DNA from 2 places in the Pseudomonas sp. B12(2026) genome. Region 1 is predicted to be linked to the other one. Evidence: predicted binding sites of a transcription regulator. Region 1 holds the regulator's gene; the other holds the start of a gene.

Evidence for each region. Region 1 encodes FliA, which starts transcription of late flagellar genes. Its sites were predicted from a motif close to CTAAAGTTTNNNNNNNNNNNGCCGNTAA; they were not measured.
Region 2: a site for FliA is predicted at 2,741-2,768, ahead of AC3B6A_RS20760 (flagellar protein MotY). Genes of this name have one in related genera too.

The regions. Positions count from the first base shown of each region.
Region 1 covers NZ_CM173430.1:4,075,941-4,090,591, reverse strand. The annotation lists gene flhA (flagellar biosynthesis protein FlhA) at 1-613, shown strand, start outside; gene flhF (flagellar biosynthesis GTPase FlhF) at 650-1,948, shown strand; gene fleN (flagellar synthesis regulator FleN) at 2,118-2,948, shown strand; gene fliA (RNA polymerase sigma factor FliA) at 2,945-3,694, shown strand; gene AC3B6A_RS18875 (chemotaxis response regulator CheY) at 3,871-4,245, shown strand; gene AC3B6A_RS18870 (protein phosphatase CheZ) at 4,265-5,050, shown strand; gene AC3B6A_RS18865 (chemotaxis protein CheA) at 5,079-7,292, shown strand; gene AC3B6A_RS18860 (protein-glutamate methylesterase/protein-glutamine glutaminase) at 7,345-8,442, shown strand; gene AC3B6A_RS18855 (flagellar motor protein) at 8,442-9,182, shown strand; gene motD (flagellar motor protein MotD) at 9,196-10,080, shown strand; gene AC3B6A_RS18845 (ParA family protein) at 10,136-10,924, shown strand; gene AC3B6A_RS18840 (CheW domain-containing protein) at 11,022-11,915, shown strand; gene AC3B6A_RS18835 (chemotaxis protein CheW) at 11,999-12,478, shown strand; gene AC3B6A_RS18830 (DUF2802 domain-containing protein) at 12,480-12,887, shown strand; gene AC3B6A_RS18825 (hypothetical protein) at 13,057-13,398, opposite strand; gene AC3B6A_RS18820 (hypothetical protein) at 14,142-14,459, opposite strand.
Region 2 covers NZ_CM173430.1:4,446,005-4,460,655, reverse strand. The annotation lists gene AC3B6A_RS20775 (peroxiredoxin) at 278-880, shown strand; gene rnt (ribonuclease T) at 943-1,623, opposite strand; gene pyrC (dihydroorotase) at 1,620-2,666, opposite strand; gene AC3B6A_RS20760 (flagellar protein MotY) at 2,806-3,765, shown strand; gene AC3B6A_RS20755 (argininosuccinate synthase) at 3,898-5,115, shown strand; gene gloA (lactoylglutathione lyase) at 5,269-5,661, shown strand; gene ppnN (nucleotide 5'-monophosphate nucleosidase PpnN) at 5,933-7,312, shown strand; gene AC3B6A_RS20740 (PA3496 family putative envelope integrity protein) at 7,476-7,658, opposite strand; gene nth (endonuclease III) at 7,763-8,401, opposite strand; gene AC3B6A_RS20730 (electron transport complex subunit E) at 8,398-9,114, opposite strand; gene rsxG (electron transport complex subunit RsxG) at 9,107-9,742, opposite strand; gene AC3B6A_RS20720 (RnfABCDGE type electron transport complex subunit D) at 9,742-10,779, opposite strand; partial or broken gene rsxC (electron transport complex subunit RsxC) at 10,776-13,091, opposite strand; gene rsxB (electron transport complex subunit RsxB) at 13,088-13,642, opposite strand; gene rsxA (electron transport complex subunit RsxA) at 13,639-14,223, opposite strand; gene AC3B6A_RS20700 (DUF350 domain-containing protein) at 14,442-14,651, opposite strand, start outside.

The DNA of each region.
Region 1 (14,651 bases):
GCACAAGCATGCCCACGAGCTGCTCGGCCACGAGGAAGTCCAGCAACTGATGCAGCTGCTGGCCAAGACCTCGCCCAAGCTCGCCGAAGAGCTGGTGCCGGGGATGATTTCCCTGTCGACCCTGCTCAAGGTCCTGCAGGCGCTGCTGCAGGAGCAGGTGCCGGTGCGCGACATCCGCACCATTGCCGAGGCCATCGCCAACGTTGCCGCCAAGAGTCAAGATCCCGCCGCCATGGTGGCCGCGGTTCGCGTCGCGCTGTCCCGCGCAATCGTGCAAACCATTGTGGGACTAGAGCCGGAGCTGCCTGTGATCACTCTGGAACCCAGGTTGGAACAGATATTGCTCAATAGTCTTCAGAAGGCCGGACAGGGCTCCGAAGACGGCATGTTGCTGGAGCCCGGAATGGCGGAAAAGCTGCAACGCTCGATGGTCGAGGCGGCGCAGCGCCAGGAAATGCTCGGCAAGCCGGCGATCCTGCTGGTGGCCGGCCCGGTCCGCGCGATGATGTCCCGGTTCGCGCGGATGGCGGTCCCCACCATGCACGTGCTGGCCTACCAGGAAATCCCGGACAACAAACAAGTCACCATTGTCGCCACCGTTGGGCAGCAATAGTCAGTAGTCGAATAGAGAGCACCGAGGTCGCAGGCCATGCAGGTAAAACGCTTCTTCGCCGCCGATATGCGTCAGGCCATGAAACTGGTCCGTGACGAACTGGGCCCGGACGCCGTGATCATCGGCAATCGCCGGGTGGCCGGCGGCGTCGAGCTGACCGCGGCGCTGGACTACCAGGCCCCGGCGGCGGCCAGCAAGCCGAACCCGGCGCTGGAAGTCGAACTGCGCAAGACCCAGGCGCGCATCGCCCAGGCCAAGGCCGAGCTGAGCGAGCCGGTCCGCGCCAGCGCGGCCGAGCGCAAGGACCGTCAAATGTACGACGCGCAGGCGCCGCGCCGCACGGCGGCCGAGACCCTGGCCGAAGCCATGGAGGCGCCGGCCGCACCGGCCGCCGCCAACGTCGGCCAGCAGGCCCTGGAAGCCATGCGCTTCGAACTCAACGGCCTGCGCGAACTGATCGAAGTGCAACTCGGCTCCATTGCCTGGAACCAGCTGCAGAGCCAGCGTCCGAAGCAGGCCAACCTGTGGCGCCGCCTGCAGCGCATGGGCCTGCCGGCGGACCTGTCGCGCAGCCTGCTGGAGAAGGTGGCGTCCATCGCCGACCCGAAGCAGGCCTGGCGCATGCTGCTGGCGCACCTGGCGCGCTCGATCAACACCCCGGAAAACGACCTGCTGGAGCAGGGCGGGGTGGTCGCGCTGGTCGGCCCGGCCGGCATGGGCAAGACCACCACCCTGGCCAAGCTGGCGGTCCGCTACGTGCTCAAGTACGGCGCGCAGAGCATCGCCCTGGTGTCGATGGACAACTTCCGCATCGGCGCCCAGGAGCAGATCAAGACCCTCGGCCGCATCCTCGATGTGCCGGTGGTCCTGGTCAGCCCGGGGCAGTCGCTGGTCCAGGCCATGGCGCCGCTGGCGCGCAAGCGCCTGGTGCTGATCGATACCGCCGGCCTGTCCGCCAACGATCCGGCGCTGCGCATGCAGCTCGAAGCGCTGGCCGCGCAGAGCCTCAACGTACAGAACTACCTGGTGCTGGCCGCGACCAGCCAGAGCCAGGTGCTCAAGGCGGCGTGGCAGAACTACCGCGCCTGCGGCCTGGCCGGCTGCATCCTGACCAAACTGGACGAGGCCGGCAGCCTCGGCGAGGCGCTCGCCCTGGCTATCGGCCGGCGCCTCCCGGTGGCCTACCTGGCGGACGGTCCGAAGATTCCGGACGACCTGCAGGTGGCGCGCAGTCACCAGCTGGTCAGCCGCGCGGTGAGCCTGCAGGCGCCGGAAGAGCCGAGCGAGGACGACATGGCCGACCTGTTCGCCGGCCTGTACCAGCGCGCCGGCTGAACGATTCGAAGAGCCCCGTGGTGGGGCGATGGGCGGCCGGCTTGGGCCGCCCGGCGAGGCGGATGCTCTGGGAGACGATCCGCGAGCGCCGGAAGCGGTAGAGCACCGCGGCCGGCAGGGCCGCAGCGCCAGGAGGCGCGGCGGCTGAATGACGAGACAGGGTATTGATATGGGCATGCATCCCGTTCAGGTAATCGCGGTCACCGGTGGCAAGGGTGGCGTCGGCAAGACCAATGTGTCGGTGAATCTGGCACTGGCGCTGGCCGACCTCGGCCGGCGAGTCATGCTGATGGACGCCGACCTGGGCCTGGCCAACGTCGACGTGCTGCTGGGCCTGACGCCCAAGCGCACGCTGGCCGACGTCATCGAGGGCGAATGCGATCTGCGCGACGTGATCCTCCAGGGGCCCGGCGGCATCCGCATCGTCCCGGCGGCCTCCGGGACGCAGAGCATGGTGCACCTCACGCCGATGCAGCACGCCGGCCTGATCCAGGCCTTCAGCGATATCAGCGAGAACATCGACGTGCTGGTGGTGGACACCGCCGCCGGCATCGGCGACTCGGTGGTGAGCTTCGTCCGCGCGGCGCAGGAAGTGCTGCTGGTGGTCTGCGACGAACCGACCTCGATCACCGACGCCTACGCCTTGATCAAGCTGCTCAACCGCGACTACGGCATGACCCGCTTCCGCGTGCTGGCGAACATGGCGCACAGCCCGCAGGAGGGCCGCAACCTGTTCGCCAAGCTGACCAAGGTCACCGACCGCTTCCTCGACGTGGCGCTGCAGTACGTCGGCGCCATCCCCTACGACGAGTCGGTGCGCAAGGCGGTGCAGAAGCAGCGTTCGGTGTACGAGGCGTTCCCGCGCAGCAAGGCGTCCCTGGCCTTCCGGGCGATCGCGCAGAAGGTCGACAGCTGGCCGCTGCCGGCCAATCCGCGCGGGCACCTGGAGTTCTTCGTCGAACGCCTGGTGCAGCATCCAGCCACGGGACCCGCCGCATGATGCCGGCCTCTGGAGCGCGTATGTACAGCAAGGCGCAGGCACAGAATTCCCAGGACCAGCTGATCCAGCGCTACGCGCCGCTGGTCAAGCGGATCGCCTACCACCTGCTCGGCCGCCTGCCCGCCAGCGTGCAGGTCGAGGACCTGATGCAGGCCGGCATGATCGGCCTGCTGGAAGCGGCGAAGAAATACGACGCCGGCAAGGGCGCGAGCTTCGAGACCTACGCCGGCATCCGCATCCGCGGCGCCATGCTCGACGAGGTGCGCAAGGGCGACTGGGCGCCGCGCTCGGTGCACCGCAACACCCGCATGGTCAGCGACGCGATCCGTACCGTCGAAGCGAGAACCGGCCGCGACGCTAAAGATCAGGAAGTTGCTGCCGAACTCAATATGAGCCTCGAGGATTATTACGGCATCCTCAGCGACACCCAGGGCAGCCGGCTGTACAGCTTCGACGATCTGCTGCAGGACGGCGAGCAGGGCAGCGGCCTGGCCGAAGACGCTTCGCACCAGGTCAACGAGCCCGCCCACGGCCTGGAGGACGAACGCTTCCAGGCGGCGCTCGCCGACGCCATCACCAAGCTGCCCGAGCGCGAGCGGCTGGTGCTGGCGCTGTATTACGACGAGGAGCTCAACCTCAAGGAGATCGGCGAGGTGCTCGGCGTCAGCGAGTCGCGGGTCAGCCAGCTGCACAGCCAGTGCGCGGCGCGCCTGCGGGCGCGTCTGGCGGAGTGGCGCGCGCACTGAGCTTCGGGTAGTTTCGCGGCGGCATTTTCTGTAGGAAATGCTCGCAGGAGTTTCGAATTCTCTGGGTGACGTCCCTTTGACGTCCCCGCACGGCACGAGCGCATGACGCTCGATGAATTGACGGCACGCCCGCCAGGACGTGCCTGGTATCGATGGAGGTCGGTTTGGACAAGAATATGAAAATTCTCATCGTGGACGACTTCTCCACGATGAGGCGCATCATCAAGAACCTCCTGCGGGACCTGGGGTTCACCAACACCGCGGAAGCCGACGACGGCACCACCGCGCTGCCGATGCTGCACAGCGGCAACTTCGATTTCCTCGTCACCGACTGGAACATGCCCGGCATGACCGGCATCGACCTGCTGCGCGCGGTTCGCGCCGACGAGCGCCTCAAGCACCTGCCGGTGCTGATGGTCACCGCCGAGGCCAAGCGCGACCAGATCATCGAAGCGGCCCAGGCCGGGGTCAACGGCTATGTGGTCAAGCCTTTCACCGCTCAGGTGCTGAAGGAAAAGATCGAGAAGATTTTCGAGCGGGTCGGCGGCTGAGGCTGGCCAAGAGGGCGTCATGGATCTCGTCAACGAATCCGCGGGTGACTTCGAGTCGACCCTGAAAAAACACGCGCGCGAATTGGTCGACTGCCTCGATCGCGGTGAAGTGCAGACCGCCGTGCAGCTGATCTCCGAACTCACCCAGGCGCGCGATCGTGGGCTCTACCAGGAAGTCGGCAAGCTCACCCGCGAGCTGCACAACGCCATCGTCAACTTCCAGATCGATCCGAATTCCCGCCACGCCGAGGAAATGTCGCAGATCGCCGACGCCACCGACCGCCTGTCCTACGTGGTGACCATGACCGAGAGGGCGGCCAACCGCACCATGGACCTGGTGGAGGAGTGCACCCCGGTGGTCTCGCACATCGAGAACGAGGCCAAGGCGCTGCAGGAAGACTGGTCGCGCTTCATGCGCCGCGAGCTGGGCGCCGATGCCTTCCGCGACCTCGCCAAGCGCGTCGAGCAGTTCCTCTACAGCAGCGCCCAGGACAGCCGCAAGCTGTCCGCGCACCTCAACGACATTCTTCTGGCGCAGGACTTCCAGGACCTCACCGGGCAGGTGATCAAGCGCGTCACCAAGCTGGTCACCGAGGTCGAGACGAACCTGGTCAAGCTGGTCTGGATGGCCGGCCAGGTGGACCGCTACGCCGGCATCGAGCATGACCACGAGGGGATGCGCGAGGCGGTGGAAAAAGAAAGATCGTCCAAGGGTGAAGGTCCGCAGATCGCTGCCGATACAAGAAAGGACGTCGTATCCGGTCAGGACGATGTCGACGACCTGTTGTCCAGCCTAGGTTTTTGAGTGTCGTTGACACTGTAGGGAGCACCGAATGAGCTTCGACGCCGATGACGAGATCCTCCAGGACTTCCTGGTGGAGGCCGGCGAGATCCTCGAGCAACTGTCCGAGCAACTGGTTGAGCTGGAAAGCCGCCCGGATGACATGGACCTGCTCAACGCAATCTTCCGTGGGTTCCACACCGTCAAGGGCGGGGCGGGCTTCCTCCAGTTGAACGCGCTGGTGGAGTGCTGCCACATCGCCGAGAACGTGTTCGACATCCTGCGCAAGGGCGCGCGCCGCGTGGATGCCGAGCTGATGGACGTGGTCCTGCAGGCGCTGGACACCGTCAACGTGATGTTCCAGCAGGTGCGCGATGCGGAAGAGCCGACCCCGGCCACGCCCGAGCTGCTGGCCGCGCTCTCGCGCCTGGCCGAGCCGGCTGGCGACGAACCGGCCGCGGCACCGCCGGCCGCCGAGCCCGAGCCTGCTGCGCAGGCTCCCGCCGCCTACGGCGACATCACCGACGCCGAGTTCGAGCAACTGATGGACGCCCTGGAGCCGGCCGCCGCCGAGCCCGCGCCCGCGGCGGATGCCGAAGCGGCCTCCGACGACGACATCACCGACGACGAATTCGAAGCGCTGCTCGACCAGCTGCACGGCAAGGGCCAGTTCGGCGGCGCCAAGGAGCCCGCCAGCGCCGCCCCCGCCGCGAGCGCGCAGGCACCGGCCGCCGGCGACGAGATCAGCGACGACGAGTTCGAAGCGCTGCTCGACCAGCTGCATGGCAAGGGCCAGTTCACCGGCGCCAAGGAAGAGCCGGCTGCCGCCCCGGCCGGGAATGCCGCCGCCCCCGCCGCCGCTGGCGACGACAACATCACCGACGACGAATTCGAGGCGCTGCTCGACCAGCTGCACGGCAAGGGCCAGTTCGGCGGCGCCAAGGACGAGCCGGCCGCCGCCGCTCAACCGGCCGCCAAGCCCGCTGCCAAAGCCGCCGCTCCCGCGCCGCAGCCCAAGCCCGCCGCCGCGCCGGCTCCGGCCGCCGCCAAGCCCGCCGAGGCCGCCCGCGCCGCGCATCCGGACAAATCGGCCAGCGAAGCGGAAACCACGGTGCGCGTGGACACCGCGCGCCTCGACGACATCATGAACATGGTCGGCGAACTGGTGCTGGTGCGTAACCGCCTGGTGCGCCTGGGCGCCAACAGCGGCGACGAGGCGATGGCCAAGGCCGTGTCGAACCTCGACGTGGTCACCGCCGACCTGCAGTCGGCGGTCATGAAGACCCGCATGCAGCCGATCAAGAAGGTCTTCGGCCGCTTCCCCCGGCAGGTCCGCGACCTGGCGCGCCAGCTGAAGAAAGAGATCAACCTGGAGCTGATCGGCGAAGAAACCGACCTGGACAAGAACCTCGTCGAGGCCCTGGCCGACCCGCTGGTGCACCTGGTGCGCAACGCGGTGGACCACGGCATCGAAGGCCCGGACGAGCGCGAGGCTGCCGGCAAGTCGCGCTCGGGCAAGGTGGTGCTGTCCGCCGAGCAGGAGGGCGACCACATCCTGCTGTCGATCTCCGACGACGGCAAGGGCATGGACCCGGACGTGCTGCGCGCCAAGGCGGTGGAGAAGGGCCTGCTGGAGAAGGACGCCGCCGACCGCCTCTCCGAGTCCGACTGCTACAACCTGATCTTCGCCCCGGGCTTCTCGACCAAGGCCGAGATTTCCGACGTCTCCGGCCGCGGCGTCGGCATGGACGTGGTGAAGACCCGGATTTCCCAGCTCAACGGCATCATCAACATCTACTCGGCCAAGGGCCAGGGCTCGAAGATCGTCATCAAGGTGCCGCTGACCCTGGCGATCATGCCGACCCTGATGGTGATGCTGGGCGACCAGGCCTTCGCCTTCCCGCTGGTGAACGTCAACGAGATCTTCCACCTCGACCTGTCCAACACCAACGTGGTCGACGGCCAGGAAGTGGTGATCGTCCGCGACAAGGCCCTGCCATTGTTCTACCTCAAGCGCTGGCTGGTGCCGGGCGCGCAGTATGACGAGCCGGGCGAGGGCCATGTGGTGATCCTCTCCGTGGGCACCCAGCGCATCGGCTTCGTGGTCGACCAGCTGGTGGGCCAGGAAGAGGTGGTGATCAAGCCGCTGGGCAAGATGCTGCAGGGCACGCCGGGCATGGCCGGGGCGACCATCACCGGGGACGGGCGCATCGCCCTGATCCTCGATGTGCCGAGCATGCTCAAGCGCTACGCACGGCGTATCTGATTTCGGCGCGCGGGGACGCCCGCGCGCGGCAAGGCTTTATTCAGGAGTGTCTATGGTTGTCAAAGTCCTGGTGGTGGACGATTCGGGATTCTTCCGCCGCCGTGTCTCGGAGATTCTGTCCGCCGACCCGCAGATCCAGGTGGTCGGTACGGCCACCAACGGCCGCGAGGCGATCGATCAGGCGCTGGCGCTCAGGCCCGACGTGATCACCATGGACTACGAGATGCCGCTGATGGACGGCATCACCGCCGTGCGGAGCATCATGCAGCGCTGTCCGACGCCGGTGCTGATGTTCTCCTCGCTGACCCACGAGGGCGCGCGGGTGACCCTGGACGCGCTGGACGCCGGCGCCGTCGATTACCTGCCGAAGAACTTCGAGGACATCTCGCGCAACCCGGACAAGGTGCGCCAGCTGCTGTGCGAGAAGGTCCACACCATCGCCCGCAGCAACCGCCGCTTCGCCGCCTACGCCACCACCACCCCGATGCCCGCGCCGGCCGCCGCCAGCGCCGCGCGCCATGCCGCGCCGGCCTCCGCCGGCAGCCCCGCGCCCGCCGCGCCGGCGCCGTCCGCCGCCCCAAAGCGTAAGCCCTACCGGCTGGTGGCCATCGGTACTTCCACCGGTGGGCCGGTGGCGCTGCAGCGGGTCCTGACCCAGCTGCCTGCCAACTTCCCCGCGCCGCTGGTGCTGATCCAGCACATGCCGGCGGCATTCACCAAGGCCTTCGCCGAGCGCCTGGACAAGCTCTGCCGGATCACCGTCAAGGAAGCCGAGGACGGCGACCAGCTGCGCCCCGGCGTGGCCCTGCTGGCCCCCGGCGGCAAGCAGATGATGATTGACGCGCGCGGCTCGGTGCGCATCCTCCCCGGCGATGAGCGGCTGAACTACAAGCCCTGCGTCGACGTGACCTTCGGCTCCGCCTCCAAGGCCTACGGCGACAAGGTGCTGGCGGTGGTCCTCACCGGCATGGGCGCCGACGGCCGCGAAGGCGCGCGGATGCTCAAGCAGAGCGGCAGCCAGGTGTGGGCGCAGGACGAGGCCAGCTGCGTGATCTACGGCATGCCGATGGCGATCGCCAAGGCCGGCCTCGCCGACGCGGTGTACGGCCTGGACGATATCGGCCGCCACCTCACCGAGGCCTGCGGCTGATGGATGTGCTCAGCCTGGTCGGCCTGATCCTCGCGCTGGTCGCCATCATCGGCGGCAACTTCCTCGAGGGCGGGCATGTCGGCGCGCTGGCCAACGGCCCGGCGGCGCTGATCGTGGTCGGCGGCACCCTGGCCGCCGCGCTGCTGCAGACCCCGGTGCCGGTGCTCAAGCGTTCGGTGAACCTGCTGCGCTGGATCATCCTGCCGCCCAGGGTCGACCTGGTCGGCGGCATCGGCCATGTGGTCGGCTGGAGCATGACCGCGCGCAAGGAGGGCCTGCTGGGCCTGGAAAGCGTCGCCGACGCCGAGCACGACCCCTTCGCGCGCAAGGGCCTGCAACTGCTGGTGGACGGCACCGAGCCGGAAGCCATCCGCAGCATTCTCGAAGTCGACCTGTACAACCAGGAAAGCCGCGACCTGGCGGCGGCCAAGGTGTTCGAAAGCATGGGCGGCTACTCGCCGACCATCGGCATCATCGGCGCGGTGATGGGCCTGATCCACGTGATGGGCAACCTCGCCGACCCCAGCCAGCTGGGCGGCGGCATCGCCGTGGCCTTCGTCGCCACCATCTATGGCGTGGGCCTGGCCAACCTGCTGCTGCTGCCGGTGGGCAACAAGCTCAAGAGCATCGTGCTGCGCCAATCCTGCTACCGCGAGATGCTGATGGAGGGCCTGCTGTCCATCGCCGAGGGCGAGAACCCGCGCTCCATCGAACTGAAGCTGCAAGGCTTCGCCGGCTGAGGAGGGGACGCCAATGCCTCGCCGCCGCCGCCACGAGGAACACGAGAATCACGAACGCTGGCTGGTGTCCTACGCGGACTTCATCACCCTGCTGTTCGCCTTCTTCGTGGTGATGTACTCGATCTCCTCGATCAACCAGGGCAAGTACAAGATCCTCTCGGAAACCCTCACGGGCGTGTTCAACCAGCCCGACCGCGCGGTCCGCCCGATCCCCGTCGGCGAGGAGCGGCCGCGCACCCAGCAGCCGGACCAGTCGCTGAACGAACCGATGGACGAGGGCCAGCCCCAGGGCAGCCCGGACACCCTGGAGCAGATTTCCGAGAGCATGCGCCAGGCGTTCGGCGAGCTGATCAAGAGCGACCAGGTCAGCGTGCGCGGCAACGAGTTCTGGATCGAGATCACCCTCAATTCCAGCCTGTTGTTCCCCAGCGGCGATGCGATTCCCAACGACGCCGCCTTCGGCATCATCGAGAAGGTCGCCGGAATTCTGGCGCCTTACCGCAACCCGGTGCACGTCGAAGGCTTCACCGACAACGTGCCGATCCACAACGCCCAGTACCCGACCAACTGGGAACTGTCGGCGGCCCGCGCCGCGAGCATCGTGCGCATGCTCGCCCAGGACGGGCTGGACGCCGGCCGGCTGGCGGCGGTGGGCTATGGTGAATTCCAGCCGGTGGCGGACAACGCGACGGCGGAAGGGCGCGCGCGCAACCGCCGGGTGGTGCTGGTGATCTCCCGCAACCTGGAGGTGCGCCGCAGCGTCAGCGGCGTGGGCAGCGGCAAGGCGCAGGCGGACCCGGCGCTGCGACATGCTGGCACGCAACCTGCACCGGTGCTTGCCGGTGAGGCGCCCGCGGGCGGCGCCGTCAATTCTTCGTCATCGGCGGCAGGGCAATGAAAGTGAGCAGCATGAAAACCCTGAGCCGATCCTCGGTCAGCGCGGAGCGAGCACTATGAAAGTCTGGGCGGTAGCCAACCAGAAAGGTGGCGTCGGCAAGACCACATCCTCCATCGCCCTGGCGGGCCTGCTGGCCGACGCCGGCAAGCGCGTGCTGATCGTCGACCTCGACCCGCACGGCTCGATGACCAGCTATTTCGGCCATGACCCGGACACCCTGGAGCACAGCGTGTTCGACCTGTTCCTGCACCAGGGCAGCGTCCCCGAGGGGCTGCCGGAGCAACTGCTGCTGCCGACCAGCCACGAGAACATCCGCCTGTTGCCGTCGAGCACCGCGCTGGCCACCCTGGAGCGCCAGTCGCCGGGGCAGAACGGCCTGGGCCTGGTGATCGCCAGGAGCCTGGCGCAGCTGTGGAACCAGTTCGACCACGCGATCATCGACAGCCCGCCGCTGCTCGGCGTGCTGATGGTCAACGCGATGGCGGCCAGCCAGCACCTGGTGATCCCGGTGCAGACCGAGTTCCTCGCCCTCAAGGGCCTGGAGCGCATGGTCAACACCCTGACGATGGTCAACCGCTCGCGCAAGCAGGCGCTGCCGTTCACCATCGTGCCGACCCTGTTCGACCGCCGCACCCAGGCTTCGCTGGGCGCACTGCGGGTGCTGCGCGACACCTATCCCGACACGCTCTGGCAGGCCTTCGTGCCGGTGGACACCAAGCTGCGCGACGCCAGCCGCCACGGCCTGGTGCCGTCGCGCAACGATGCCAACAGCCGCGGGGTGATCGCCTACCGCGCGCTGCTCAAGCATCTGCTGGCACAGTTGCCGGCGGCGCAGGTGGCCTGAGCATGGCCGGCCTCGAACAAAGAATCCGACGAGAGCGTTCAAGTCTCGCTGCTGCACGGCCGATAGGCTGGAAAGTCCCCTTGCGCGGTCATCACCCATGAGTCGTTCCGTTACCGCCACGCGTCCCCAGCTTGCGCTGCAGTCCTACCTGGACGCGCTGCTGCAGGATGCCTTCGTAGACTTCGCCGACGAGCCGGCGGCGCCGGTTGCCGCGCCCGTTGCGCCGGCGCCGGTCGCCCTGGCCAGTGCCGAGCCGCTGCCGGCGGTCGTCGTCGAGCCCCAGCCGACCCTGGTGGAGCCGCAGCGCGACAGCATCAGCCTGGACGAATTCGAAGCCGCGGTGCTCGAAGAGCAGGTGCGCGATGCGCGCCTGAGCCTCGCCCGCGAGCCCGCCGCGCCGCCGGTCGCGGCCGCGCCCGTGGTGGCGCCGCCGAGCCGGGCGGTGCAGGATGCGCAGGTCATCGAGCTGCGCCAGCCGGGCAGCGCCGAGATGCCCGCCGCGCCGCTGGCGCTGCTGGACAACGGCCGCCCGGTGTGGGCTGCCGAGCCCTTCGAGTGCCTGCTGTTCGACGTCGCCGGGCTGACCCTGGCGGTGCCGCTGGTCTGCCTGGGCTCGATCTACCCGCTGGCGGGCCACGACCTGACCCCGCTGTTCGGCCAGCCGGACTGGTTCCTCGGAATCCTGCCGGGCCAGGCCGGCAACCTGAAGGTGCTCGACACCGCGCGCTGGGTGATGCCCGAGCGCTACCGCGACGACTATCGCGAAGGCTTGCAGTACGTGATTTCCGTGCAGGGCTACGAGTGGGGGCTGGCGGTGCACCAGGTCAGCCGCTCGGTGCGCCTGGACCCGTCCGAGGTGAAATGGCGCAGCCAGCGCCAGCAGCGCCCGTGGCTGGCCGGCACGGTGATCGAACAGATGTGCGCGCTGCTCGACGTCTCGGCCCTGGCCGAACTGATCGCCAGCAACGCGACGCGGCGCCCGCAGCATTGAGCGCGCACTGATTTGAACGCCAATCCATTTAACGAAAGCCACCGCGCCGCTGGCGGCGCGGTTAGACGAAGAGGCGAAGGGATATGAAGAAAACGTCAGCGCAAGGTGCCGAAGATCCGATTCTGCAGTGGGTCACCTTCCGCCTGGACAACGAGACCTACGGCATCAACGTGATGCAGGTCCAGGAAGTGCTGCGCTACACCGAGATCGCGCCGGTGCCCGGTGCCCCGAGCTACGTGCTGGGCATCATCAACCTGCGCGGCAACGTGGTCACCGTGATCGACACCCGCCAGCGCTTCGGCCTGGACCCGGCGCCGGTCTCCGACAACACCCGCATCGTCATCATCGAGGCGGACAAGCAGGTGGTGGGCATCCTGGTCGACAGCGTCGCCGAGGTGGTCTACCTGCGCCAGTCCGAGATCGAGACCGCGCCCAACGTCGGTAACGAGGAGTCGGCCAAGTTCATCCAGGGCGTCTGCAACAAGAACGGCGAACTGCTGATCCTGGTCGAGCTGGACAAGATGATGACCGAGGAAGAGTGGTCGGAGCTGGAGAGCATCTGAGGTGCTGATCGCGCTGGTGATCCTCGGCGTGGCCTGTGCCGGCCTCGCCGGGACGTGCGCCTGGCTGGCGCGGCGTCAGCGCGCCCAGCTGGCGCAGGCGGCGGAGCACGCCGCGCGGATCGCCGAGCTCGAACAGCGCCTGAAGGCGCAGGGCAAGTGCCTGGAGTCCTACCAGCAGGTCAACGTCCGCATGGGCGAGGAACTGCGCGAGCTGGGCAGGCAGGTCGCCCCGCTGCCCGAGCGCCTGACGCGCATGGAGCAGCGCGACCCCTCCACGCTGTCCTACAGCCAGGCCGCGCGCCTGGTCGGCATGGGCGCCTCGGCCGCCGACCTGACCCAGAGCTGCGGACTGTCCCAGGCCGAAGCCGAACTGGTTGCGCGCTTGCACCAGCGCAAGCCGGAAGAGTAGGGCGCCTGATCGGGCTGGCGGAGGGGCGGCGCTTCGGCGTATTTCGCTTTGAGTCTTCGTAGAGCTGTTCATCGCTCCAGAAGTACTCCTCGCCGGCGGTGGTCTGCAGTTCAGGGATTACAACGCTCTAGATCCACGAGCCGTTATCTTATCGGTTTTATTTTATAAATTAAGGCGCTTCGGTTTCTCGAATGGCCTCAATCAGTTCCTCCATAGTGGAATCATATGGTGGTTTCCATGGTGGCATATCACTTTCTAACCACTCATCATACTCTTCAGAGCTGAGAATTTTCCTGAGTTCGTCGACTATTATTCTTCTGGTCTTGGATAATTTATTTAAAACATCATTCTCTTTAAAGAATAGAAACAGTGCCAGCGATGCTCTAGTGCTGTCGGGGAATCCTGATGCGATTCTGTCAATTGATGGGACTATAGTTTCCAATTGAGTTGCAGCATAGGTTAGGCTCTTTATTTTCTCAGTGTCTCCTTGTGGGTTTTGTTGTTTTTTCATTTAGTGCTATATCTCCTTTGATCTTGCAATCCTCTACGCCGAGATTGTTCTAATCCTTACCATGTTGATCATGGAAAAGAACTTTACAGTAGAAGCCGGTTGATTTTTTTCTGTTGCTGTTATAAAATGATACGATGGTTCGTCTCCATCATCGCTCATCTGATGGAATACCATTCCGCTATACTGTAAATAGGACACCATGCTCAGCAGTATTTCCTTGTGTTTTTTCATGTCCTTCAAATATATGTTTATCTCGTAAAGATTGTCCTGTTCGCTAATTGTGAAATTTTGTACTTCTTGCTTTTGACTAAGTAGTGTTCTGATGTCTATGGGTATACCTTGGTCGGTCTTTATGATTGTTTATTTAAGTATGAAATCAATTATTTTTTCATTCATCTTCTAGATGGCCTTGGGATGTATTTTCCGCCACGGGCGCGGGCTGGGCGATGGGCGTGACGCTGCCCGGTGCGTAGGTCCAGCTGGTCGCCTGCTCGTAAAGAATCTCGCCATCGGCGCGGATGGGGGCGGCTTCAATGAGGTGTTCACCGCTCCAGAAGTACTCCTCGCCGACGATCTGTTGTTTATCCGTCGTGCCGCGGATGACCTAGAGCCTGAGGATACGTCAGCTCCAAGCACCGTATTCGTAGCGGTCAGGGCCGCAGCGGACGATGCCGCCTTGTCGGTGGATAAGCTGGCCGCTTTATTTTACTGAATAATGAATCTGCTTTATTTATTCTGCTATTTTAGTTGATGAATTGATTATTTATAATGATTTTTATATCTTCTGGTGTAACAGGATTTGGTAGTTCGAATCGCTTAAAGTTTTCTAGTGCGGATTCGAGTTCTTTTGTGGCCTCACGGTCTTCTTTTATTAAATTGATCATTAAGTTTTGGGTTATTTGGGTTTTTTTGAAAATATTAAATTTTAAAACAAAATAGCAGATTGCTAGTGATAGCTCTTCTACTGACTCTTCATTTTGGCTGCCAATGCGTGCTAATGTTGTTCTAATTGTCTCTAGATCAATTATTGAGTTAATTATATCTTCTTTGCGAGGTTTCATGCTTGGCGTCTCTTGGTATAATCCGCTTTTTCTTCTTCTAGATATATGTCGTCTTCGATGGTGTGTTTTGTCTGTCGTGTTGTGGATGACCTAAAACTTGCGGATACGCCGGCTACAGGCGCCGTAAGTGTAGTGGTAAGGCTGCAGTGGATGGCGCATGCATCTTGGTTGAAAAATCAGCCTTTCTCTTAT
Region 2 (14,651 bases), 370 kb from region 1:
CACTACGGCTCGCTGATGGGTTGTTGGAAGCGATACTAATCTTAATGAGAATGATTGTCAAAATTTGCTGGACTGGCTTTTCCATGGCCAGACAAATGGTCATGTCCGTCAATGACTTACCCTTGGCGAGCGAACGGGGGGATGCGCTGGGCGCGGCGGAAAACGGCGGTGTATCATGACCGGCCCACTGGAGTGGATAGCCCGTGGATCCGGCCGCCTCGCGCCGGGCAGGGCATCTTGCACTCCCTCAAGTCCTCACCACCGAAGGAGACATGGAATGAGCGTACTCGTAGGTAAGAAAGCTCCCGACTTCAACGTAGCCGCCGTCCTCGGCAGCGGCGAGATCGTCGACAGCTTCGTGCTGTCCGAAGCCATCAAGGGCAAGTACGGCCTGGTGTTCTTCTACCCGCTGGACTTCACCTTCGTCTGCCCGTCCGAACTGATCGCCCTAGACCACCGCATCCCCGAGTTCCAGGCCCGTAACGTCGAAGTCATCGGCGTATCCATCGACTCCCACTTCACCCACAACGCCTGGCGCAACACCCCGGTGGACAAGGGCGGCATCGGCCCGGTCAAGTACACCCTGGCCGCCGACATCACCCATGAAATCGCCAAGGCCTATGACGTCGAGTCCGCCGAGGGTGTCGCGTTCCGCGGCGCTTTCCTGATCGACCAGAATGGCGTGGTGCGTTCGCAGATCGTCAACGACCTGCCGTTGGGCCGCAACATGGACGAGCTGCTGCGCCTGGTCGATGCCCTGCAGTTCACCGAAGAGCACGGCGAAGTCTGCCCGGCCAACTGGAAGAAGGGTGACAGCGGCATGACCGCCTCGCCCGAAGGCGTTGCCGCCTACCTGGCCCAGCACGCCAGCAAGCTGTAAGGCCGGTTGGTCATGAAAGAGCCCCGCTTCGGCGGGGCTTTTTCATGCAGGTGGGCAGACGATCAGTGATCGTCTTCCATCCAGCCGCCGAACTCCTTCCAGCGGTTGACGATGCCGCAGAACAGCTCGGCGGTCTTCTCGGTGTCGTAGCGCGCCGAGTGTGCCTCGCGGTTGTCGAACTCGATGCCGGCGGTCTGGCAGGCCTTGGCCAGCACGGTCTGGCCGTAGGCGAGGCCGGCGAGGGTGGCGGTGTCGAAGCTGGAGAAGGGGTGGAACGGGTTGCGCTTCACGCCGCTGCGGTTCACCGCGGCGTTGAGGAAGCCGAGGTCGAAGCTGCTGTTGTGGCCGACCAGGATCGCCCGCTTGCAGCCGTTGGACTTCAGCGACTTGCGCACGCCACGGAAGATCTCGGTCAGCGCCTGCTCTTCCTGCACGGCCATGCGCAGCGGGTGGTCCAGCTTGATGCCGGTGAACTCCAGCGCCGCCTGCTCGATGTTGGCGCCTTCGAAGGGCTCGACGCGGAAGAAGTATGTGTGTTCCGGGAACAGGTAGCCGCTTTCGTCCATGCCGATGGTGACGGCGGCGATTTCCAGCAGCGCGTCGGTGGCGCAGTTGAAGCCGCCGGTCTCGACATCCACCACCACCGGCAGGTAGCCACGGAAGCGGCGCGCCATCGGGTGGCGCGGGCCCGGCGGGAAGGAACCGTCGAGTTCTTCTTCGAAGATTTCGTTCTCGTCACTCATGCCTCGGTCTCCAGCAGGCGCCAGCGCAGCTTCTCGCCGGCACGCAGCGGAACCACTTCGAGATCACCGAACGGCAACGCCGCCGGGGCATTCCATTCCTCGCGCACCAGGGTGATGCGGTCGCTGTTGCGCGGCAGGCCGTAGAAGTCCGGGCCATGGAAGCTGGCGAAGGCTTCCAGCTTGTCCAGCGCGTTGCGCTGCTCGAAGGCCTCGGCATACAGCTCGATGGCGGCGTAGGCGGTGTAGCAGCCGGCGCAGCCGCAGGCGGCTTCCTTGGCGTGGCGCGCGTGGGGCGCGGAGTCCGTGCCGAGGAAGAACTTCGGATTGCCGCTGGTCGCCGCATCCAGCAGGGCTTCCTGGTGGGTGTTGCGCTTGAGGATCGGCAGGCAATAGAAGTGCGGGCGGATGCCGCCGACCAGCATGTGGTTGCGGTTGTACAGCAGGTGGTGCGCGGTGATGGTGGCGCCGACGTTGGCCGGGGCGGCCGTGACGAACTGCGCGGCATCGCCGGTGGTGATGTGCTCGACGACCACCTTCAGGCTCGGGAAACGCTCGACCACGCGGGTCAGGTGCTCGTCGATGAAGCGCTTCTCGCGGTCGAACACGTCGACTTCGGCGCGGGTCACCTCGCCGTGCACAAGCAGCGGCAGGCCGACTTCGGCCATGGCTTCGAGCACGGGGAAGATGTTGTCGATGCTGGTCACGCCGGAATCGGAGTTGGTGGTGGCGCCGGCCGGGTACAGCTTGGCCGCGTGCACGTAGCCCGAGGCCTTGGCGGCGCGGACGTCCTCGGCGCTGGTGCGGTCGGTGAGGTAGAGCACCATCAGCGGCTCGAAGCGGCTGCCGGCCGGACGGGCTTTGATGATGCGCTGGCGATAGACGTCGGCTTCGGCGGCGTTGCGCACCGGCGGAACCAGGTTCGGCATGATGATGGCGCGGCCGAAGGTGCGGGCGGCGTCGCCGACGGTTTGCGCGAGCGCGGCGCCGTCGCGCAGGTGGATGTGCCAGTCGTCGGGGCGCAGGAGTGTCAGGCGGTCGGACATGCGGATTCCAGGAAGGCGGTTGCAGCGGGAAGAGGGTGAAATGCTACCGGAAAAGGCCGCCGCCGGCACTCGCTATCAAGTTTTGCCGAGCCCGGCCGATAGTTTCTCGCGACGCCTTTTTATCTGTGTGGAAGCCATCGTGCGCCAGCCCTCCCTGCTCCTGCTCGCCCTTTGCGCCAGCCTTCCGGCCTGGGGGCTGACCTTCCAGCCGCGCCTGGAAAGCGCCGAATGGACGGTGGCGGGCGACCCGTTCGAGTGCCGCCTGTCGCAGAGCGTGGCCGGCTTCGGCCTGGGCGAGTTCGTCTGGCGCGCCGGCGAGCAGCCGACCTTCCGCCTCAAGCCCCAGCGGGGCTGGCTCGGCAGCGGCTCGGCGACCCTGCTGGCGGCGGCGCCGCCGTGGCGGCCGGGGCTGGGCGACGTGAACCTCGGTTCGGTGCAGGTCGGCGGCGGCGACGTGCCCTTCAACAGCAGCCAGCAGCAGGCCGGGCGCCTGCTCAACGGCCTGCTGGAAGGTCGCACGCCGGAAGTCCGCCACCGCACCCGCGACGGCGAGAACCTGCTGGTGCGCCTGCTGCCGACGCGTTTCGCCGCCGGTTACGCGCAGTTCCAGGACTGCTCGGCGAAGATGCTGCCGGTCAATTTCGACCAGGTCCGGCAGGGCCAGATCGGCTTCCCCGGCGGCGGCACCGAGCTCGACGCCTCGGGCCGCGCCAGGCTGGACATCATCCTGCAATACCTGAAGGCCGACCCGAGCGTGAACCGCATCGAGCTCGACGGCCATTCCGACAACAGCGGTAATCGCCTGGCCAACCGCGACGCCTCGCGCCGCCGCGCCGTCGCGGTGATGGAGTACCTCAAGGCCAATGGCGTGCCGGAATCGCAGATCACCGTGCGCTTCTATGGCGAGCGCTATCCGCTGGTGAAGAACAACTCCGAGGCCAACCGGGCGCGCAATCGCCGGGTGGCGGTGAGCCTGTCCCGCGGGCCGGTTGCCGAGGAGACGCCGGCCGCCCCGGCGTCGGCGGCGCCCGCCACGCCGGAGGCTTCGACGGCCGGCGCGGCCCCAGCGCCTGCCGCCAGCCCCGCGCCGAAGAGCTGAGCCTGCGGCGGCGAGTCGCACCGACGATAGTATTTGTCGCTTTGTCGTCTAAAGCTGTCGCGCCTCTGTAAATTATCCTGGGCGGGCAGTAGAATCGATCCCTTTCGTGACAACCCCGTGGAGTTGAGTGGCATGGCGGACGTGAAGAAGGTAGTCCTGGCGTATTCCGGTGGCCTGGACACCTCGGTAATTCTGAAGTGGCTGCAGGATACCTATAACTGCGAAGTGGTGACCTTCACTGCCGACCTGGGCCAGGGCGAGGAGGTCGAGCCGGCCCGCGCCAAGGCCAAGGCGCTGGGTGTCAAGGAGATCTACATCGAGGACCTGCGCGAAGAGTTCGTCCGCGACTTCGTCTACCCGATGTTCCGTGCCAACACCATCTACGAAGGCGAGTACCTGCTGGGTACTTCCATCGCCCGTCCGCTGATCGCCAAGCGCCTGATCGAGATCGCCAACGAGACCGGCGCCGACGCCATCTCCCATGGCGCCACCGGCAAGGGCAACGACCAGGTGCGCTTCGAACTGGGCGCCTACGCGCTCAAGCCGGGCGTCAAGGTGATCGCTCCCTGGCGCGAGTGGGACCTGCTGTCCCGCGAGAAGCTGATGGACTACGCCGAAACCCACAACATCCCGATCGAGCGCCACGGCAAGAAGAAGTCGCCGTACTCCATGGACGCCAACCTGCTGCACATCTCCTATGAAGGCGGCGTGCTGGAGGACACCTGGACCGAGCACGAAGAGGACATGTGGCGCTGGACCACTTCCCCCGAGAAGGCTCCGGATACCCCGACCTACATCGAGCTGACCTTCCGCAAGGGCGACATCGTCGCCATCGACGGCAAGGACATGACTCCGGCCCAGGTGCTCGCCGAGCTGAACCGCATCGGCGGCGCCAACGGCATCGGCCGCCTGGACATCGTCGAGAACCGCTACGTCGGCATGAAGTCCCGCGGCTGCTACGAGACCCCCGGCGGCACCATCATGCTCAAGGCGCACCGCGCCATCGAGTCGATCACCCTGGACCGCGAAGTCGCTCACCTGAAGGACGAGCTGATGCCGCGCTACGCCAAGCTGATCTACACCGGCTACTGGTGGAGCCCGGAGCGCGAGATGCTGCAGCAGATGATCGACTCCTCCCAGGAGTACGTGAACGGCGTGGTCCGCCTGAAGCTGTACAAGGGCAACGTCATCGTGGTCGGCCGCAAGTCCGACGACTCGCTGTTCGACGCCAACATCGCGACCTTCGAGGAAGATGGCGGCGCCTACAACCAGGCTGACGCCGCCGGCTTCATCAAGCTCAACGCGCTGCGCATGCGCATCGCCGCGAACAAGGGCCGCAAGCTGTTCTGAGCGGTTCCCGGGTAGGCGCGAGTTGGCGAAGCTTTTGCTTTTTGCCCGGTTCGCGAGCAAGCTCGCTCCTACAAAAGAACAACGAACCCCGGCCACGAGCCGGGGTTCGTGTTTATCAGCCCCGCATCCGGGGCGCCTGATGAGGAAGAATCGATGAGACTGCTGCACACCATGCTGCGCGTCGGCGACCTGGACAAATCCATCGCCTTCTACACCGAAGTCCTGGGCATGACCCTGCTGCGCCGCAAGGATTATCCGGACGGCCAGTTCACCCTGGCCTTCGTCGGCTACGGCAGCGAAGACGAGAACAGCGTGATCGAGCTGACCTACAACTGGGGCGTGGACACGTACGAGCTGGGCACCGGCTACGGCCACATCGCCCTGGAAGTGGCGGACGTCTACAAGGCCTGCGACGACATCCGCTCCCGTGGCGGCAAGATCACCCGCGAGCCCGGTCCGATGAAGCACGGCAGCAGCATCCTGGCCTTCGTCGAGGACCCGGACGGCTACAAGGTCGAGCTGCTCTCGCCGCAGCGCAAGGACTGAGTCTGCGATCTTCGAAAAACCCCGCCCTCTGGCGGGGTTTTTCCTTGCGCGCGGGCGCCCGGGGCCGCGCATCCCAGGCATACTGACCTGCACGAGCGTCGCCACGGGCGGCGATCGTGGAAGCAGTTTCGGTCATTTGCTTGTCAGAGACTCTGGAGCACCGCGAGCGGCCGGACGATCCCCGCTGCGCCGTGCCGAACAGCGAACGACCGTACCGATTTTCCGGATGCCCTGCCTTGCGGCGGCCGGCATCCTCGTCATGGAATGCAGAATGTCCCCAAGACCGGTTACCAGTGCCTCGGTTAGCCCCAAGGGCAGCCTCGAAACCCTTTCCCAACGTGAAGTGCACCAGCTCAGCGAAGCGGGCTCGGGCAGCAGCTACACGCTCTTCCGCCAGTGTGCCCTGGCCATCCTCAACACCGGCACGCGGATCGACAACGCCAAGAACATCCTCGAGGCCTACCGCGACTTCGAACTGCAGATCCACCAGCAGGAACGCGGCGTGCGCCTGGAACTGTTCAACGCCCCGGCCGACGCCTTCGTCGACGGCGAGATGATCGCCAGCACCCGCGAGATGCTGTTCAGCGCCCTGCGCGACATCGTCTACACCCAGAACGAAATGGACAGCCGGCGCATCGACCTGGACAGCTCCGCCGGCATCACCGACTACCTCTTCCACCTGCTGCGCAATGCCCGCGCGCTGCGTCCGGGGGCGGAGCCGAAGATCGTCGTGTGCTGGGGCGGCCACTCGATCAGCACCAACGAATACAAGTACACCAAGAAGGTCGGCCACGAGCTGGGCCTGCGCAGCCTCGACGTCTGCACCGGCTGCGGGCCGGGCGTGATGAAGGGGCCGATGAAGGGCGCCACCATCGGCCACGCCAAGCAGCGCAACACCGAAGGCCGCTACCTGGGCCTGAGCGAGCCGGGCATCATCGCCGCCGAGGCGCCGAACCCGATCGTCAACGAACTGGTGATCCTGCCGGACATCGAGAAGCGCCTGGAAGCCTTCGTCCGCGTCGGCCACGGCATCATCGTGTTCCCCGGCGGCGTCGGCACGGCGGAGGAGTTCCTCTACCTGCTGGGCATCCTGATGCACCCGGACAACCAGGACATGCCCTTCCCGCTGGTCCTCACCGGCCCGCGCAGCGCGTCGGACTACATCGAGCAGCTGCACACCTTCATCGGCGCGACCCTGGGCGAAGCGGCGCAGCGCCGCTACAAGATCATCATCGACGACCCGGCGCAGGTGGCGCGGGAGATGAACGAGGGCATCAAGCGGGTCAAGCAGTTCCGCCGCGAGCGCAACGACGCCTATCACTTCAACTGGCTGCTGAAGATCGACGAAGGCTTCCAGCGTCCGTTCGAGCCCACCCACGAAAACATGGCCCGCCTCGACCTGCGCCGCGAGGTGCCGCCCCACGAGCTGGCGGCGAACCTGCGCCGGGCGTTCTCCGGCATCGTCGCCGGCAACGTGAAGGACAAGGGCATCCGCCAGATCGAGCAGCACGGACCCTACGAGATCCACGGCGACGCGGCGATCATGGCGCCGCTGGACGCGCTGCTGCAGGCCTTCGTCGAGCAGCACCGGATGAAGCTGCCGGGCGGCGCGGCCTACGAGCCGTGCTACCGGGTGGTGCAGCGCGCCTGAGCGCCCGGGCTTTGGCCAAGCCCGTGCTCGCGAACAAAGCCGACCAACCCTCCAGATCGGCGCTGAATCGGTTCGCGAGCAAGCTCGCTCCTACAAAAGCGCTGAAAGGCCAAAAACAAAAAGCCCCGCGGCGATGCGGGGCTTTTTCATCTGGGCTTTACGTTCACAGGTCGAAATCGTAATCCGACAGCTGGCGCTGCAGACGGCGCTCTTCGAGGTAGTTGTCGATGATGCGGCGCTTGGTCAGGTTGGTCTTGGCGACTTCTGCCGAGGCTTCGGCGGAATCGTCGCTGTCATCCGTGCTGACTTCGTCCTCGAGTTCGAGGTCTTCTTTGTCGCTTGCCATGGGTTCACTCCAACGCGGGGGTGCTTGGCGCCCCTTATATCGACAAAGAACGGGACCGTAAAAAAGATTTTTTCAATGAGTCGGCGAGATTCTTCCGATGTTTCTCAATCGTCCGAAGTCTTGTGCTTGTACTCGCACAGGTCCTCGATCCGGCAGCTGCCACACTGCGGCTTGCGCGCCTTGCAGACGTAGCGTCCGTGCAGGATCAGCCAGTGGTGGGCGTCGAGCAGATACTCCCTGGGCACGAACTTCAGCAGCTTGCGCTCCACCTCCAGCACGTTGCGCCCGGGGGCGATGTTGGTGCGGTTGGCGACCCGGAAGATGTGCGTGTCCACGGCCATCGCCGGCTGTCGGAACGCCGTGTTGAGCACCACGTTGGCGGTCTTGCGGCCCACGCCGGGCAGGGCTTCGAGGTCCTCGCGGTTGTCCGGCACGCGGCTGCCGTGCTTCTCGACGAGGATGCGGCAGGTCTCGATGACGTTCTTCGCCTTGCTGTTGTACAGGCCGATGGTCTTGATGTACTCCGACAGCCCTTCGACGCCCAGGGCGTAGATGGCTTCCGGGGTATTGGCCACCGGGTAGAGCTTCGCCGTGGCCTTGTTCACCCCGACGTCGGTGGCCTGGGCGGAGAGGATCACCGCGATCAGCAGCTCGAAGGGCGAGCTGTAGGCCAGTTCGGTCTTGGGGTCGGGATTGTCTTCACGCAGTCGGCGGAAAATCTCCGCGCGCTTGGCGGCATTCATTCGATCACTCCGGTCACGCGGACACGCTGCCGCTGGCTGGCGGGTTTATTGCCCGCCGGCGACTGGGCGCGTTCCGCCAGGCTTTCATCGATACGGTTCTTCAAGGCGATCAGCAGGCCCAGCAGCAGGAAGGCGCCGGGCGGCAGGATGGCCAGCAGGAAGCCCTGGCCGTTCGCCAGGAGCTGCACTTTCCAGCTCGCCGCCGCCGGGCCGAACAGCAGGTCCATGCCGGCCAGCAGGGTACCGTGGCCGAGCAGTTCGCGCAGCGTGCCGAGCACCAGCAGCACCAGGGCGAATCCACAGCCCATCATCAGGCCGTCGAAGGCCGAGCGCGCCATGCCCTGGCGCGAGGCGAAGGCTTCGGCGCGGCCGAGGATCATGCAGTTGGTGGTGATCAGCGGGACGAAGATGCCGAGGACCTGGTACAGCTCGTAGCGCCAGGCCTGCATCAGCAGCTCGATGCAGGTGGTCAGTGCGGCGATGATCAGGACGAAGGCGGGCAGCCGCACCGCCTCGCTCAGCGCGCCGCGGATCAGCGCCACCGAGGCGTTGGCGCAGACCAGCACGAAGACCGTCGCCAGGCCCAGGCCGAGGGCGTTGACCACGGAGTTGCTGGTGCCCAGCAGCGGGCACAGGCCGAGCAGCTGCACCAGGCCCGGATTGTTCTTCCACAGGCCCTGCAGGGCCAGTTCGCGGTAGCCGGGATCACTCATGGCTGTCTCCCGAAGCGGCGGGGGCGAGCAGCTCCGCCTTGTGCGCGTCGAAATACTGCAGCGCCCGGTGCGTCGCCTTGACCACCGCGCGCGGGGTGACGGTGGCGCCGACGAACTGGTCGAACCGGCCGCCGTCCTTCTTCACCTTCCAGCCGGCATCGCCCGGATCGCCCAGCGCGCGGCCGTCGAAGCCGTGCAGCCAGTCGCTCTTGCCCAGCTCGATGCGGTCGCCCTGGCCGGGTGTTTCATGGTGCGCCACGACCCGCACGCCGAGCAGCCGGCCTTCGGCGGTGACGCCCACCAGCAGCTGGATCGAGCCGCCGTAGCCGTCCCGCGCAACGGGCTGGAGCACCACCGCCGTGGCCTTGCCCTGGCGGCGGGCGACGAAGGCCGGCGCCGGCTCGTCGCGGCCGAGCAGCTTGGGATCGAAGGTGCCGACCTCGCTCTCCAGCGGATGGTTGTCGTAGCTGCCGGGCGGCAGCAGTTCCAGCAGGGTGCGCCCGCGCGCCTCGCGCTGGGCGGTGTCGATGCGTTGCGCGGTGAACTGGTGGACGACCGCCACCACGCCGGCGGCGATCGCCGCGAGCAGGCCGAGCGCCAGGGCGTTCTTCAGCCGGTTGCGGTTCATCAGTCACCCACCTTGAAGCCGCGCTCGGGCTTCTTGTGCCCGTAGGTGCGCGGGCGCGTGTAGTAGTCGATGGTCGGCGCGGCGAGGTTCATCAGCAGCACGGCGAAGGCCACGCCGTCCGGGTAGCCGCCCCAGGCGCGGATCACGTAGGTGAGCACGCCGGCGCCGATGCCGAACACCAGCCGGCCCCGGTTGCTGGTGGCACCGGAGACCGGGTCGGTGACGATGAAGAAGGCGCCGAGCATGCTCGCCCCGCTGAACAGGTGCAGCAGTGGCGAGCCGTGGGAATCCGAGCCGGAACCGTTCCAGAACAGCAGGCTCATGACGAACAGCGCGCCGAGCATGCCCACCGGCGCGTGCCAGGTGAACAGCCGGCGCCAGAGCAGGAACAGGCCGCCGGCGAGGAAGGCCAGGTTGACCAGCTCCACGCCGCGCCCGCCGATGTGGCCGAAGGCCGGGGACTGCGCCAGGAGTTCGTCCATGGTCAGGCTGTTGTTGTTGCGCAGCACGTCCAGCGCGGTGGCGCCGACCCAGGCGTCCGGCGCCTGGCTGGCGAGGCCGAAAATCTGCCGCAGCCCATCGCCCAGCCCCGGCGTGCTGTCCGGTGCCGGCCACTGGCTCATCAATTGCGGGAAGGACACCAGCACCACCGCGTAACCGACCATCGCCGGGTTGAACGGGTTCTGCCCGAGGCCGCCGTACAGGTGCTTGCCGAACACCAGGGCGAACAGCGTGGCGAGCCCGCTCAGCCACCAGGGCGCATAGGGCGGCAGGGCCAGGGCCAGCAGCACGGCGGTGACCAGCGCGCTGCCGTCCTTGAGGAAGAAGTCCAGCGGGCGCTTGCGCAGCCGGAGCATCAGCGCCTCGGTGGCGAGAGCGAGCAGGCCGCACCAGAGCAGGTTGAACAGCGTGCCGATGCCGTACAGGCCGATCAGCACCAGGGCGCCGGGCGCGCAGGCGGCCAGCAGCGTCAGCATGACCTTCTGCGTGCGGTTGCCGCCGGTGGCGTGGGGCGAGCTGATGCGCGGCAGCGTCATCGAGGCTCCTCGCCGCCGGCCTCGGCGACGGCGCGTTGCGCCGCCTGCAGGCGCGCGCGGGCGCTGGCCAGGGCTGCTTCGGCGGCGTCCTGGCGTTCGAGCTTCTTCAGGTCGGCGCGGGCGTAGGCCAGTTCGGTCTTTGCTGCGCGCAGGGCATCGCTCATCGGGTGCTTGTCGGTGCGCACCAGGTCCGGCGGCGCCTTGCCGCAGGAATCTTCGGCGGCATGCAGGGCTTGCTCGGCTTCCGCCAGCGTCGTGCGGATCGCGCTCAACGCCTCGTCGGAGGCGCCTTCGCGTTCAGCCTGGCGCAGGGCGTCGCGCTGGGCGATGTAACGCAGCTTGGCCTGGCGCAGGGCGAGGATACCGTCGATGGGGGCGCTGGTTTTCGGTTCGGTCGGCATGCTTTACCTCTGCAATTGGTTGAGGATGAGCTCGATGCGCTCGACGTCCGCGCGCAGGGCGGCGAGGGTGGCGCGCTGCTCGTCGGTGGGCGAATCGCCAAAGGCCTTCTCGGACTTCTTCAGCCGGGCGCGGGCCATGGCGGCGTCGATCTTCGCCTTCTTCAGCGCGGCTTCGTCGTCGACGGCAGCGGCGGCCGGAGCCGGCGCGGCGCTGGCGCTTTCCGCTTCGGCGGCGGCCAGCGCGGCCCTGGCTGCTTCGGCGGCGCCGCGCAGATCGGCGACCTGGGCGCGCAGCTGTTCGGTGTCGTGGGCGGCGAGCTGCTTCTCGGCTTTCTTCAGCGCGACCTGGGCCATGCTCGCCTCGATCTTCAGCCGCTTGAGCGCGTCGGGGGCATTGCCCACGGCCTTCTCGGCCTTCACCCGCTCGATCACCGATTGCGCGGCGGGCGCTTCGACCTCGGCCTGATCCTCCTGCCCGCCTGCCGCGCGTTCCTGGCGGGCCAGGCGCTCGGCGGCGCGCTGTTCTTCCTCGCGGCGCAGGCGGTCCTGGCGCTGCTCGAAGCGCAGGCGCGACTGCTCGGCCTTCAGCTGGCGCTGCTGCAGCTCGCGGATATCGGCCTTGGCCGCGCGGTAGTACTGCACCAGCGGGATGCTCGACGGGCAGACGTAGGCGCAGGCGCCGCACTCGATGCAGTCGAACAGGTCGTGCGCCATGAGCTGCTCGTGGTTCTCGGCGAAGAAGTGCAGCTGCTGCGGCAGCAGGCTGGCGGGGCAGACCTGCGCGCAGTCGCCACAGCGGATGCACGGCATGGCCGGCGGCGCCGGCGGCAGCTCCTCGCGGGTGGCGGCCAGCAGGCAGTTGCTGGTCTTGATCAGCGGCACCTCCAGCGACGGCAGGCTGACGCCCATCAGCGGGCCGCCGAGGAGCAGGCGGTCGAGCTTCGCCCGGTCGAGGCCGGCGAAGTCCAGCAGCTCGCCCACCGGCGTGCCGAGCAGCGCCTCGACGTTGCACGGGCGCGCGAGCGCCGCGCCGGCCAGGGTGGCGATGCGCGAGATCAGCGGCTTGCCGCGCAGCACGGCGTCGGCCACGGCGACGGCGGTGGCGACGTTCACGCAGAGCATGCCGATGTCCACCGGCAGCCCGCCGGAGGGCACCTCGCGGCCGGTGAGAATCTGGATCAGCTGGCGTTCGCCGCCGGAGGGATAGCGGGTCGGGATCGCCCGCAGGGTGATGCTGCGCTCGCCGATGGCGGCCTGCACGGCGGCCAGCGCCTCGGGCTTGTCGTCCTCGATGCCGACCAGCACCTGCTCCGGCTGGAGGATGTGCGCGAGCACTTCGATGCCTTCGACCAGCGCGGCCGCGCGCTCGCGCATCAGCAGGTCGTCGGCGCTGATGTAGGGCTCGCACTCGGCACCGTTGATGACCAGGGTGTGCAGGTCGTCCTGCGCGCGCGTGGCCAGCTTGGCGGCGGTGGGGAAGCCGGCGCCGCCGAGCCCGGCGATGCCGGCGTGGCGGATGCGTTCGAGCAGCTCGGCCGGGGCGAGCGAGGCGTAGTCCGCGCGCGGCTCCAGCTCGGTCCATTGGTCCGCGCCGTCGCTGTCGATGACGATGGCCGGCGCGGTCAGCCCGGAGGCGTGCGGATAGGGTTGCTCGCCCAGCGCCACCACGGTGCCCGAGGTGGGCGCGTGCAGCGCGGCGCTGATGGCGCTGCCCGGTTCGGCGATGCGCTGGCCCTTGAGCACATGCTGGCCGACTTCGACGCAGGGCCGGGCGGGTTCGCCGATGTGCTGCTGCAGCGGCAGCACCAGGCGGCGCGGCAGCGGCGGCTGCTGGATCGGCGCCTGCGTCGACTGCTGCTTGTGGTCCGGCAGGCGCAGGCCGCCGGGGAAGTTCCACACCGGCGCGTTCATGCCGCCCGCTCCCGGTCGCTGGCGATCAGCCGACCCTGCGGCAGCGGCCACTTCCAGTCGGCGACGCGCACCGGCAGGTCGCGCATCTCGATGCAGTCCACCGGGCAGGGCTCCACGCACAGGTCGCAGCCGGTGCATTCGTCGACGATCACCGTGTGCATCAATTTGGCCGCGCCGACGATGGCGTCCACTGGGCAGGCGCGGATGCACTTGGTGCAGCCGATGCACTCGGCCTCGCGGATGTAGGCCACGCGCGGGGGCGTTTCCTCGGCGGCGTCCAGCGGCGGCGGCTCGACGCCCAGCAGGTCGGCGAGGGCGGCGATGGTCGCCTTGCCGCCGGGCGGGCACTTGTTGATCGCATCGCCCCCGGCGATGGCCTGGGCGTAGGGCTTGCAGCCGGCGTAGCCGCACTGGCCGCACTGGGTCTGCGGCAGCAGGGCGTTGATCTGCTCGGGCAGCCGGTCGTCTTGCGCCTTCAGGCGGCGCGCCGCATAGCCCAGCAGCGCGCCGCCGGCGAGGCAGAGCACGACCACCAGCAGCACCGCGCTCATGGCTTGAGCAACCCGCTGAAGCCCATGAAGGCCAGCGACATCAGCCCGGCGGTGATCATGCCGATGGCCGCGCCCTGGAAGGGTTTGGGCACGTCGGCGATGGCGATGCGCTCGCGCAGCGCGGCGAACAGCACCAGCACCAGGGAGAAGCCCAGCCCGGCGCCGAAGCCCTGCAGGCTGGATTGCAGGAAGCCGTATTCGGGCTTGTTGGCGTTGAGCAGCGCCACGCCGAGGATGATGCAGTTGGTGGTGATCAGCGGCAGGAAGATGCCCAGCACGCGGTGCAGCAGCGGGCTGGTCTTCTTCACCAGCAGCTCGGTGAACTGCACGACGACGGCGATCACCAGGATGAAGCCGATGGTGCGCAGGAACTCCAGGTCCATCGGCTGCAGCACGTAGCGCTGCAGGATGTAGCTGAACACCGAGGCGAGGGTGAGGACGAAGGTGGTGGCCAGGGCCAGGCCGAGGGCGCTCTCGATCCTGCGCGACACGCCCATGAACGGGCAGACGCCGAGGAACTGCACCAGCACGAAGTTGTTGACCAGGATGGCGCTGACCAGGATGAAGGCGAGTTCGGTCATCGAAACTACCGTGCGCAGCGAGTGGGCGGTGAAAAAGGGCACTCATTATCCGGAAGGCGAAACCCTGGCTCAAGCCGGGGAGTGCGCCTGGAATCTAAGGGTAGTGCAGCCGTCGGGTGGCGGCCCGGATCCAGTCCGGACGTACGGCTCGCGGTCGCTGGCGGGAGCAACGAAAAAGCCGGTGGGGCGGCCACCGGCTTTTCTGGCGCGCAGAGGGCTCAGTAGACCATGCAGGCAGCGTTGAGCAGGCCCACGCAGAGCGAGGCGCCGCCGAGGAACACGCCGTGGGCCAGGGTGTTGCCGGCGATGCCCTGCTTGAGCTCCGGCACCAGGCGCGCCAGGCCGAGGAACAGCAGCACCTGCACCAGCATGGCGATCACGCCCCAGACCAGCATGTCGACCAGGCTGACGCTGTGGGCGATGGCGCT